Cytobacillus luteolus: one gene and its partner. The protein of the gene in region 1 binds, or shares a complex with, the protein of each later gene. Links are inferred from orthologs where the notes say so. Each region holds a gene or a part of one and is shown in the gene's direction. Other genes may lie near its edges.

Region 1 (5,970 bases):
TACAAGAGTTGGATTTAAAGTAGAAGATGGCAAAAAGGTACGTGTTGCAAAAAAATCTGGTGAATTATTAGATAAATAGTAGAAGAAAGGAGGTACTGAAATGAACCGCCTAAAAGAAAAATTTCAGAATGACATTACACCTGCTTTAATGAGCAAGTTTAACTATTCTTCAGTTATGGAAGTTCCTAAACTAGAAAAGATCGTTATCAACATGGGTATTGGTGATGCGGTTGCTAATTCAAAAGCATTAGATACAGCTGTTGAGGAATTAGCTACAATTACTGGTCAAAAGCCTGTAGTAACAAAAGCTAAGAAATCTATCGCAGGTTTCCGCTTACGTGAAGGTATGCCTATCGGTGCTAAAGTTACATTACGCGGTGAGCGTATGTATCAATTCATAGATAAACTAATTTCAGTTTCTCTTCCACGTGTACGTGACTTCCGTGGTATTTCTAAGAAATCTTTTGATGGCCGTGGTAACTATACACTTGGTGTTAAAGAACAATTAATCTTCCCTGAGATTGATTACGATAAAGTATCTAAAGTTCGTGGTATGGATATCGTTATTGTAACAACTGCTAAATCAGATGAAGAAGCTCGTGAGTTATTAACTCAATTCGGAATGCCGTTCCAAAAGTAAAGGAGGCGATATCGTGGCTAAAAAATCTATGATTGCGAAACAAAAACGCGTTCAGAAATTTAAAGTACAAGAGTACACTCGATGTGAGCGTTGCGGACGTCCTCATTCAGTATTACGCAAATTTAAACTTTGTCGTATTTGTTTCCGTGAACTAGCTTATAAGGGTCAAATTCCTGGTGTTAAAAAAGCAAGTTGGTAAAACCCGATAATGGGAAGGAGGTAAAATTACAATGGTCATGACAGATCCTATTGCAGATATGCTAACTCGCATCCGTAATGCGAACATGGTACGTCACGAGAAATTAGAAATCCCAGCTTCAAAAATTAAGAGAGAAATCGCTGAAATTTTAAAGCGTGAAGGATTCGTTCGTGATGTTGAGTATGTAGAAGATAACAAGCAAGGAATCATCCGTATTTTCTTGAAATATGGTGCAAATAATGAGCGTGTAATCACAGGATTAAAACGTATTAGTAAGCCTGGTCTTCGCGTATATGCGAAAGCTGATGAAGTACCACGTGTATTAAACGGTTTAGGAATTGCGATTATTTCAACTTCACAAGGTGTTTTCACTGACAAAGAAGCTCGTCAAAAACAAGCTGGTGGAGAAGTACTAGGTTACGTTTGGTAATAAGTTTTTAAATGAATGGAGGTGTAATAGATGTCACGTGTTGGTAAAAAACTTTTAGAAATCCCAACTGGTGTTACTGTTACAATGAATGATAACACTGTTACTGTGAAAGGTCCGAAAGGCGAACTTACTCGTACTTTCCACCCTGATATGACTATTAATGTGGAAGATAACGTTCTTAGCGTTACTCGTCCTACTGATAATAAAGAGCATCGTGCACTTCATGGTACAACTCGTAGTATTCTAGGAAACATGGTTGAAGGTGTAGCAAAAGGTTATGAAAGAGGTCTTGAATTAGTGGGTGTCGGTTACCGTGCTTCTAAATCAGGAAACAAACTAGTTCTTAACGTTGGTTACTCTCATCCTGTTGAAATTACTCCTGAAGCTGGAGTTGAAGTAGATGTACCAGCTAACACTAAGATCATCGTTAAAGGTATCGATAAAGAACGTGTTGGTGCACTTGCTGCTAATATTCGTGATGTAAGACCACCTGAGCCTTATAAAGGAAAAGGTATCCGTTACGAAGGTGAAAAAGTTCGTCGTAAAGAAGGTAAAACTGCTAAGTAATACCGCTTAGAAAAAAGAAAGGAGTGACGTAGATGATTACGAAACCTGATAAAAATGCAGTTCGTAAGAAAAGACATGCACGTGTTCGTTCAAAATTATCAGGAACTGCTACACGCCCTCGTTTAAATGTGTACCGTTCAAATCAACACATTTATGCTCAAGTAATCGATGATTTAAATTCAGTAACGATTGCTAGTGCTTCGACTTTAGATAAAGAACTTAGCTTAGAATCTTCGGCAAACATGGATTCTGCAGTTAAAGTTGGTGAGCTAGTTGCTAAGCGTGCTCAAGAAAAAGGTGTTAAAACGGTAGTATTCGACCGTGGAGGATACCTATATCATGGACGTATTAAAGCTTTAGCTGACGCTGCTCGTGAAGCTGGTCTAGAATTTTAATCAAAAAAGGAGGGACATAACATGCGTCGCGTAGATCCAAACAAATTAGAACTTGAAGAGCGCGTTGTTACTGTCAACCGTGTTGCTAAAGTAGTAAAAGGTGGACGTCGTTTCCGCTTTGCTGCATTAGTCGTTGTTGGCGATAAGAACGGCCATGTCGGAATGGGTACTGGTAAAGCACAAGAAGTACCAGAAGCTATCCGCAAAGCTATTGAAGATGCTAAGAAAAACTTGATCACTGTACCAATGGTTGGAACAACAATTCCACACCAAGTTATCGGACAATTTGGTGCAGGTAACATACTACTTAAGCCTGCTTCAGAGGGTACTGGGGTTATCGCTGGTGGTCCAGTGCGTGCAGTACTTGAATTAGCTGGTGTTAATGACATTTTATCTAAATCTCTAGGTACAAACACACCTATCAATATGGTGCGTGCTACTATTAATGGTCTTAACCAATTGAAGCGTGCTGAAGATGTAGCTAAGTTACGTGGTAAATCAGTTGAAGAACTGTTAGGATAAGGAGGGAAATAAAATGGCAAACAAATTAGCAATTACCCTCACTCGTAGTGTAATAGGTCGTCCTGAAGATCAACGTGTAACTGTTCGCACACTTGGCTTGAAAAAGATGCATCAAACTGTAGTGCACGAGGACAATGCTGCGATTCGCGGTATGATTAATAAAGTTTCTCATCTAGTTACAGTTACAGTTACAGAACAATAATCGAATCTTTATCAATAAGGAGGTGCCCAAATGAAACTTCATGAATTAAAACCAGCAGAAGGTTCACGTAAAACTCGTAACCGAGTAGGTCGTGGTACAGGTTCTGGTAACGGGAAAACATCTGGTAAAGGTCATAAAGGTCAAAACGCTCGTTCTGGCGGAGGAGTTCGCCCAGGATTTGAGGGTGGTCAAACACCTTTATTCCAACGTCTTCCTAAACGTGGTTTCACAAACATCAGTCGTAAAGACTTTGCTATTGTAAACCTTGAAACGTTAAACCGCTTTGAAGACGGCACTGAAGTTACACCTGAACTTTTATTAGAGACCGGTGTAATCAGCAAGTTAAACTCAGGTGTTAAAGTCCTTGCTAAAGGTGCTGTTGAAAAGAAGCTTACAGTGAGAGCTCATAAATTCTCATCTGCCGCTAAAGAAGCAATCGAAGCAGCAGGCGGTAAGGCTGAGGTGATCTAATGTTTCAGACAATCTCCAATTTTATGCGCGTAAGTGATATCAGAAATAAGATCATTTTCACTCTTTTAATGTTAGTTATATTTCGAATTGGTACATTCATACCTGTTCCTAGTGTAAATCCAGATGTCCTAAAAGCTAGTGATGAATTAAATGTGTTTGGTATCTTAAATACGTTTGGTGGGGGAGCACTTTATAACTTCTCTATCCTAGCAATGGGGATTATGCCTTACATTACAGCATCCATTATCGTGCAGTTGTTACAAATGGATGTTGTACCAAAGTTCACTGAGTGGTCAAAGCAAGGTGAAGTAGGTCGTCGTAAATTGGCTCAATTTACTCGTTACGGTACAATTGTGCTAGGTTTTATCCAAGCACTTGGTATGTCTTATGGATTCAACAATATGGCTGGCGGTCAATTGATTGAAAACCCAGGAGTAGGTACTTATCTATTAATCGCTACAGTTTTAACTGGTGGAACTGCATTTTTAATGTGGTTAGGAGAACAGATTACTGCTAAAGGAGTAGGTAATGGTATTTCAATCATTATCTTCGCGGGGATCGTAGCTGCTATTCCTACGACAGTAAATCAAATCTATGCACAGCAGTTTGGCGATGCAGGAGATGCTCTATTCTTACGTATTGTTACTGTTGTTTTACTTTTATTAGCTGTTATTGCAATCGTGGTTGGTGTAATCTTCATTCAACAAGCATTACGTAAAATCCCGATTCAGTATGCAAAGCGTTTAGTTGCGAATAGTCCAGTTGGTGGACATTCAACACACTTACCGCTAAAAGTTAATGCAGCAGGAGTAATTCCAGTAATCTTTGCTATTTCATTTATCATTACTCCACCAACTATCGCTTCGTTTTTTGGTCAAAATGATGTAACATTATGGATTCAAAGAACATTCGATTATTCACAACCGGTTGGAATGATTTTATATGTTGCACTAATTATTGCTTTCACTTATTTCTATACATTCGTTCAGGTAAATCCAGAACAAATGGCAGAGAATTTAAAGAAGCAAGGTGGATATATTCCCGGCATCCGTCCAGGAAAGAATACACAGGAATATGTAACTCGTATTCTATATAGACTTACATTTGTTGGTGCGATCTTCTTATCAGTAATTTCAGTCCTTCCTGTATTCTTTATAAACTTTGCTGGCCTACCACCTTCAGCACAAATTGGTGGAACAAGTTTGCTAATCGTTGTTGGTGTTGCACTTGAAACAATGAAACAGCTTGAAAGTCAGCTTGTAAAGCGCCACTACAAAGGCTTTATTAAATAATATGGTACTGGGAATTTAATTCCCAGAACCTGAATATAAGAGACTGAGGGGGAACAAATATGAACCTAGTATTGATGGGACTACCTGGTGCTGGTAAAGGCACTCAGGCAGAGCGAATTGTTGATAGCTATTCAATCCCTCATATCTCAACGGGTGACATGTTCCGTGCTGCGATTAAAGAAGGAACACCACTTGGAATAAAAGCAAAATCATTTATGGATCAAGGAAACTTGGTTCCAGATGAAGTGACAATCGGTATTGTTCGTGAACGATTAAGTAAAGATGACTGTGAAAAAGGCTTTTTACTTGATGGTTTCCCTCGAACTGTTGCTCAAGCTGATGCATTAGAAGGAATGCTTTCCGAATTAGGAAAGACAATTGACTATGTAATTAACATAGATGTTGACCAAAGCATTCTTATGGATCGTCTTACAGGCCGTAGGATTTGTAAAAGCTGTGGATCTACTTACCACTTAGTTTTTAACCCACCTGCACAAGATGGGGTTTGTGACAAATGTGGAGGAGAGCTATATCAGCGTCCAGATGATAATGCTGAGACTGTAGGTAATAGACTTGAGGTTAACTTAGAACAAACTAAGCCACTTCTTGATTTTTATAATGCTAAAGGGTATCTTCGTAATATTAATGGTCAGCAACATATTGATGAGGTATTTGCTGATATAAAAGCACTACTTGGAGGTTCGGGTGAATGATTATTTGTAAGACTCCACGTGAGATAGAGATCATGCGTGAAGCTGGCAAAATCGTTGCTCTAACACATCAAGAACTGCAAAAACATATTACACCAGGTATTAGTACAAAAGAATTGGATGCAATCGCTGAGAAGTTTATTCTCAAAGCTGATGCACTTCCTTCCTTTAAAGGGTATAATGGTTTTCGCGGAAGCATCTGCGCTTCTGTAAACGAAGAATTAGTACACGGGATACCAGGTGATAGAATACTTCGAGATGGTGATATCATTAGTATCGACATAGGTGCGAAGTATAATGGTTACCATGGAGATTCTGCTTGGACATATGCAGTTGGTACTATATCAGAGGAAAACCAAAAACTTCTAAAGGTTACCGAGGAATCACTATTCAAAGGTTTAGATCAAGCAAAGCCTGGTGAGAGGCTTTCGAATATCTCTCATGCAATTCAGGACTATGTTGAGTCTCACAACTTTTCGATCGTACGAGAGTATGTTGGGCATGGTGTTGGGCAAGACTTGCATGAAGACCCTCAAATCCCT
Region 2 (4,658 bases), on another replicon or contig:
GTTAGGCCATAACTTCTTCGTCTTCACAAACGCATCTACTAACAACACAAATGTTGTTTACAAACGCCGTGATGGCAAATACGGAATTATTGAGCCGAATTAATATCTAAGGGTGTAGTCATATGGCTACACCCTTTCTACTTCCTTTTCCCGTTAAATGTTGTTCCGATTCCCTATTAATGTTAAAATTAAAGTTGATTTATTTTACAAGCTATAACCACCAATATTTACGTTCTATCAAGATATAGAACGTAGACAGGTTATTTTTTACATATAAAAACCATCTAAATGAAAACAGAGGAGCGTTTTTGATGCTTGGAATTTTAAATAAAGTGTTCGATCCGAATAAACGTAGCTTGAAGAAGCTTGATGCGCTAGCTGCTAAAATTGAAGAGTTACGTCCAGAGATGGAGAAGCTCTCAGATACTGATTTCCCTTTAAAAACAGCTGAATTTAAAGGTCGCTATGAAAAGGGAGAAGCACTAGATAGTCTATTAATAGAAGCATTTGCGGTTGTTCGTGAAGCTGCTAAGCGTGTACTAGGCTTACATCCATACCATGTTCAGTTAATGGGGGGAGCTGCCCTTCATGAAGGTAATATCGCTGAGATGAAAACAGGGGAAGGTAAAACATTAACTTCGACAATGCCTGTTTATTTAAATGCGCTAACTGGCAAAGGTGTTCACGTAATCACGGTCAACGAATACTTAGCAAGCCGTGATGCTAGAGAAATGGGCGAGCTATATAATTTCTTAGGTTTAACAGTTGGGTTGAACTTAAATGCTCTTTCTCGTGAGGAAAAAATTGAAGCGTACCGCGCTGATATTACATATGGAACAAATAATGAGTTTGGCTTCGATTACCTACGTGATAACATGGTCCTTTACAAGGAACAAATGGTTCAACGTCCACTTCATTATGCAGTAATTGATGAGGTTGACTCCGTATTAATCGATGAAGCACGTACACCGTTAATCATTTCAGGTTCAGCTCAAAAATCGACTTCTCTTTATATTCAAGCTAACGGATTCGTTCGTACGCTGACCAAAGAAGAAGACTATACGTATGATGAAAAATCAAAAGGTGTTCAATTAACGGATAAAGGAATTGAAAAAGCTGAGAAGGCATTCGGTATCGAGAATTTATTTGATATCAGCCATGTAGCTTTAATTCACCACATTAATCAGGCGCTAAGAGCGAATTCAAGTATGCACCGAGATGTAGACTATGTTGTTGATGAAGGTGCGGTTGTGATCGTTGACCAATTTACAGGTCGTTTAATGAAAGGCCGTCGTTATAGTGATGGATTACACCAAGCAATTGAAGCAAAAGAAGGCTTGGAAATTCAAAACGAGAGCATGACACTTGCTACGATAACGTTCCAAAACTACTTCCGTATGTATGAAAAGTTATCCGGTATGACGGGTACAGCAAAAACTGAGGAAGAAGAGTTCCGTAATATTTACAATATGTATGTTGTCTCAATACCGACGAATCGACCAATCGCTCGTGATGACCGTCCTGATTTAATTTTTAAATCAATCGATGGCAAGTTTAAATCAGTGTGTGAAGATATTGCAGAGCGCCATGCTAAAGGACAACCAGTACTTGTTGGTACGGTTGCGATTGAGACATCTGAGTTAATTTCTAGATACTTAACGAAAAAAGGCATCAAGCACCATGTTTTAAATGCGAAAAACCATGAAAAAGAAGCTGAAATCATTGAGAATGCTGGTCAATATGGTGCGGTAACCATCGCAACAAATATGGCTGGTCGTGGTACTGACATCAAGCTTGGTGAAGGTGTAAAAGAAGTAGGCGGCCTTGCAGTAATTGGTACAGAGCGTCATGAAAGTAGACGTATTGATAACCAGCTACGTGGACGTTCTGGACGTCAAGGTGATCCAGGTATTACGCAATTCTATCTTTCAATGGAAGATGAGTTAATGCGTCGCTTTGGTTCAGACAATATGAGAGGCATGATGGAGCGTCTTGGAATGGACGATACTCAGCCAATCCAAAGTAAAATGGTATCAAAAGCAGTTGAGTCAGCACAAAAACGTGTTGAGGGTAATAACTTTGATGCTCGTAAGCAGCTTTTACAATATGATGATGTTCTTCGTCAACAACGTGAAGTTATTTACAAACAGCGTTTTGAAGTACTAGATTCAGAAAACCTTCGTGAAGTGGTTGAACGTATGATTCAATCAACGGTTGAAAAGAACGTAGGCATTCATACAAGCAGTGACTTACCAGAAGAGTGGGAGTTAAAATCAATTGCTGAGTTTGTTAATGGTAACCTATTAAACGAAGGTGACCTTACTGAGCAGCAATTAAAAGGTAAAGAGCCAGAAGAAATCACTGAGCTTATCCTTTCAAAAGTAAAAGAGCGTTATGATGAAAAAGAAAATGAGCTATCAGCCGAACAAATGCGTGAGTTTGAGAGAGTAGTTGTTCTTCGTGCAGTTGATAGTAAATGGATGGATCATATTGATGCCATGGATCAGCTACGTCAAGGGATTCACCTACGTGCTTACGGTCAAACAGATCCTTTACGCGAATACCAATTTGAAGGATTTGCAATGTTTGAAACAATGATTGCATCAATTGAAGAAGATGTTGCAAAATATATCATGAAAGCTCAAATTCGTAACAACCTAGAACGTCAAGAGGTTGCAAAAGGTCAAGCAGTTCATCCGAAAGATGGCGACGAAAAACCGAAGAAGAAACCGGTTAAAAAGTCTCTAGACGTTGGGCGAAATGACGCTTGTATTTGTGGAAGTGGCAAGAAGTATAAAAACTGTTGTGGTCAATAAAGAAATCAAGGTGAGAGGCTTTTCTCTCACCTTTTAAGATTGACATCATTTTATGAGGTGAACGTATGGAACTAGTAGAGATAAAACAAGAGCTTGAAAAAATGGATAAACGTTTAAACGACTTTAGGGGGTCTCTTTGACTTAGAGGCTAAGCAAGCACGAATTACAGAGCTAGAGGAGCAAATGACAATGCCGAATTTCTGGGACAGTCAATCTGCTGCTCAGAATGTGATTAACGAATCAAATGCCTTAAAAGAATCAGTAGATCAATTCACAGAGCTATCAGAGAACTATGAAAACCTTCAACTAACGTATGAGCTTGTAAAAGAAGAGCCAGATGAAGAGCTATTAGCTGAACTTGTGACTGAAATCAAGGCTCTATCAAAAGAGCTAAATGAATTCGAACTCCAGTTATTATTAAGTGGAGAGCATGATAAAAACAATGCCATCCTAGAGCTTCACCCCGGAGCTGGTGGTACAGAGTCTCAAGATTGGGGTTCAATGCTCCTTCGTATGTACACTCGCTGGGCTGAGAAAAAAGGCTACAAGGTAGAGACACTAGACTACTTACCTGGAGATGAAGCGGGTATCAAGAGTGTTACCCTATTAATTAAAGGACACAATGCGTATGGCTACTTAAAAGCAGAAAAAGGGGTTCATCGACTCGTCCGTATTTCTCCTTTCGATGCATCAGGCCGTCGCCATACTTCCTTCGTATCTTGTGAAGTTATGCCTGAATTCAATGACGAAATTGATATTGAGATTCGTACGGAAGACTTAAAAGTTGATACGTACCGTGCAAGTGGAGCGGGTGGGCAGCATATCAATACAACCGACTCAGCGGTTCGTATAACCCATACTCCAACAAATACGGTAGTAACTTGTCAAACAGAGCGTTCACAAATTAAAAACCGTGAACGTGCGATGAAAATGCTTCAAGCTAAGCTTTACCAATTGAAGATAGAGGAGCAAGAGGCTGAGTTAGCAGAAATTCGTGGAGAACAAAAGGACATTGGATGGGGAAGCCAAATCCGTTCTTACGTCTTCCACCCCTATTCGCTAGTAAAAGATCACCGTACCAACACTGAGGTAGGAAATACCCAAAGTGTAATGGATGGTGACTTGGATCCATTTATTGATGCGTACCTACGTTCTAAATTAAATTAAACACTATGTAACCATCGAACAACTCTGTTCGATGGTTTTTTGTATTTATTTACCACTATATAAGACAAAATATATAGCCGATATATGAGATACAGAAACCTTAGCTTCGAGATATTTCAAATGATATATTAAGATAGTAAAAACAAGCAATTATAAATAAAATCTAGTTTTACACTATTTACCAAGTGTTAATGTTTTTTTCATACTTTTGTATTAATTCCAACAATTTTCGACAACTTATTTCTTTTGGTATAAAAATATTGTAAAATTGTACTAGTATCAACAATTGGGGGGATTCTTTATGTCAGAGCAAGTCAATTCACTTAAGCAGTTACGGTTACTAGACATTACTCGTAAAAATAAACTAGTAGCAACCGTAACATTCATTTCAGTTATTTTAGCTATTATTGTTGACATTGCAATTAAACAGCCTTTATCTATGATTCTAACCATTGCGATCGGAGGAGGACTATTTGTCCTGATTCTATTTTTACTAAACCACAAGAAAATTTGGATTACTAAAACTCCTTATTTTTCAATAGTAGGTTTGAGTGTTGTTTTGTATTTTATTATGATTGCTAGTGAATCAGTAACAATGATTCTAATTCCGTTTTACTTGTTAACGACAATTGCAATTTATAACATGCGCTCTACATTAATTACTGGAGTTGTATT

What was found.
Region 2: the proteins of secY (region 1) and secA are in contact, whole or in part, in a crystal structure (PDB 3DIN), measured with the Thermotoga maritima proteins. The link is inferred for Cytobacillus luteolus from one-to-one orthologs. Residues at the interface, in WP_004081795.1 of Thermotoga maritima: Glu108, Gly109, Glu110, Glu111, Ala236, Glu237, Arg238, Arg239, Ile240, Thr241, Ile242, Gln243, Tyr244, Ala245, Arg246, Arg247, Val248, Thr249, Gly250, Arg251, Arg252, Val253, Tyr254, Gly256, Ala257, Ser258, Thr259, Tyr260, Leu261, Pro262; in WP_004082002.1 of Thermotoga maritima: Glu261, Ala262, Arg263, Lys300, Ala301, Arg302, Thr303, Ile304, Ile305, Leu323, Tyr324, Asp325, Pro326, Val329, Ser330, Tyr333, Ile336, Lys340, Phe345, Val349, Glu363, Phe364, Tyr374, Ser375, Gly376, Gly377, Glu393, Ile395, Thr482, Ser483.

What each region holds. Positions count from the first base shown.
Region 1 is NZ_JAGGKM010000011.1:41,103-47,072, forward strand. Bases 2,625-5,571 are described here. They hold secY (preprotein translocase subunit SecY), read left to right. Parts: upstream 2,625-3,425; coding sequence 3,426-4,718; downstream 4,719-5,571. Other genes in these bases: rpsE (30S ribosomal protein S5), read left to right, coding at 2,625-2,753; rpmD (50S ribosomal protein L30), read left to right, coding at 2,767-2,955; rplO (50S ribosomal protein L15), read left to right, coding at 2,986-3,426; J2Z26_RS21020 (adenylate kinase), read left to right, coding at 4,778-5,431; map (type I methionyl aminopeptidase), read left to right, coding at 5,428-5,571. Outside these bases: rplX (50S ribosomal protein L24), read left to right, coding at 1-79; rplE (50S ribosomal protein L5), read left to right, coding at 101-640; J2Z26_RS20980 (type Z 30S ribosomal protein S14), read left to right, coding at 654-839; rpsH (30S ribosomal protein S8), read left to right, coding at 871-1,269; rplF (50S ribosomal protein L6), read left to right, coding at 1,300-1,836; rplR (50S ribosomal protein L18), read left to right, coding at 1,869-2,231; more of rpsE, read left to right, coding at 2,253-2,624; more of map, read left to right, coding at 5,572-5,970. UniProt on the Escherichia coli protein: The central subunit of the protein translocation channel SecYEG. Consists of two halves formed by TMs 1-5 and 6-10.
Region 2 is NZ_JAGGKM010000005.1:307,383-312,040, forward strand. The notes cover bases 1-3,063. They hold secA (preprotein translocase subunit SecA), read left to right. Parts: upstream 1-311; coding sequence 312-2,816; downstream 2,817-3,063. Other genes in these bases: hpf (ribosome hibernation-promoting factor, HPF/YfiA family), read left to right, coding at 1-103. In the rest of the region: J2Z26_RS15985 (methyl-accepting chemotaxis protein), read left to right, coding at 4,285-4,658. UniProt on the Escherichia coli protein: Required for protein export, interacts with the SecYEG preprotein conducting channel.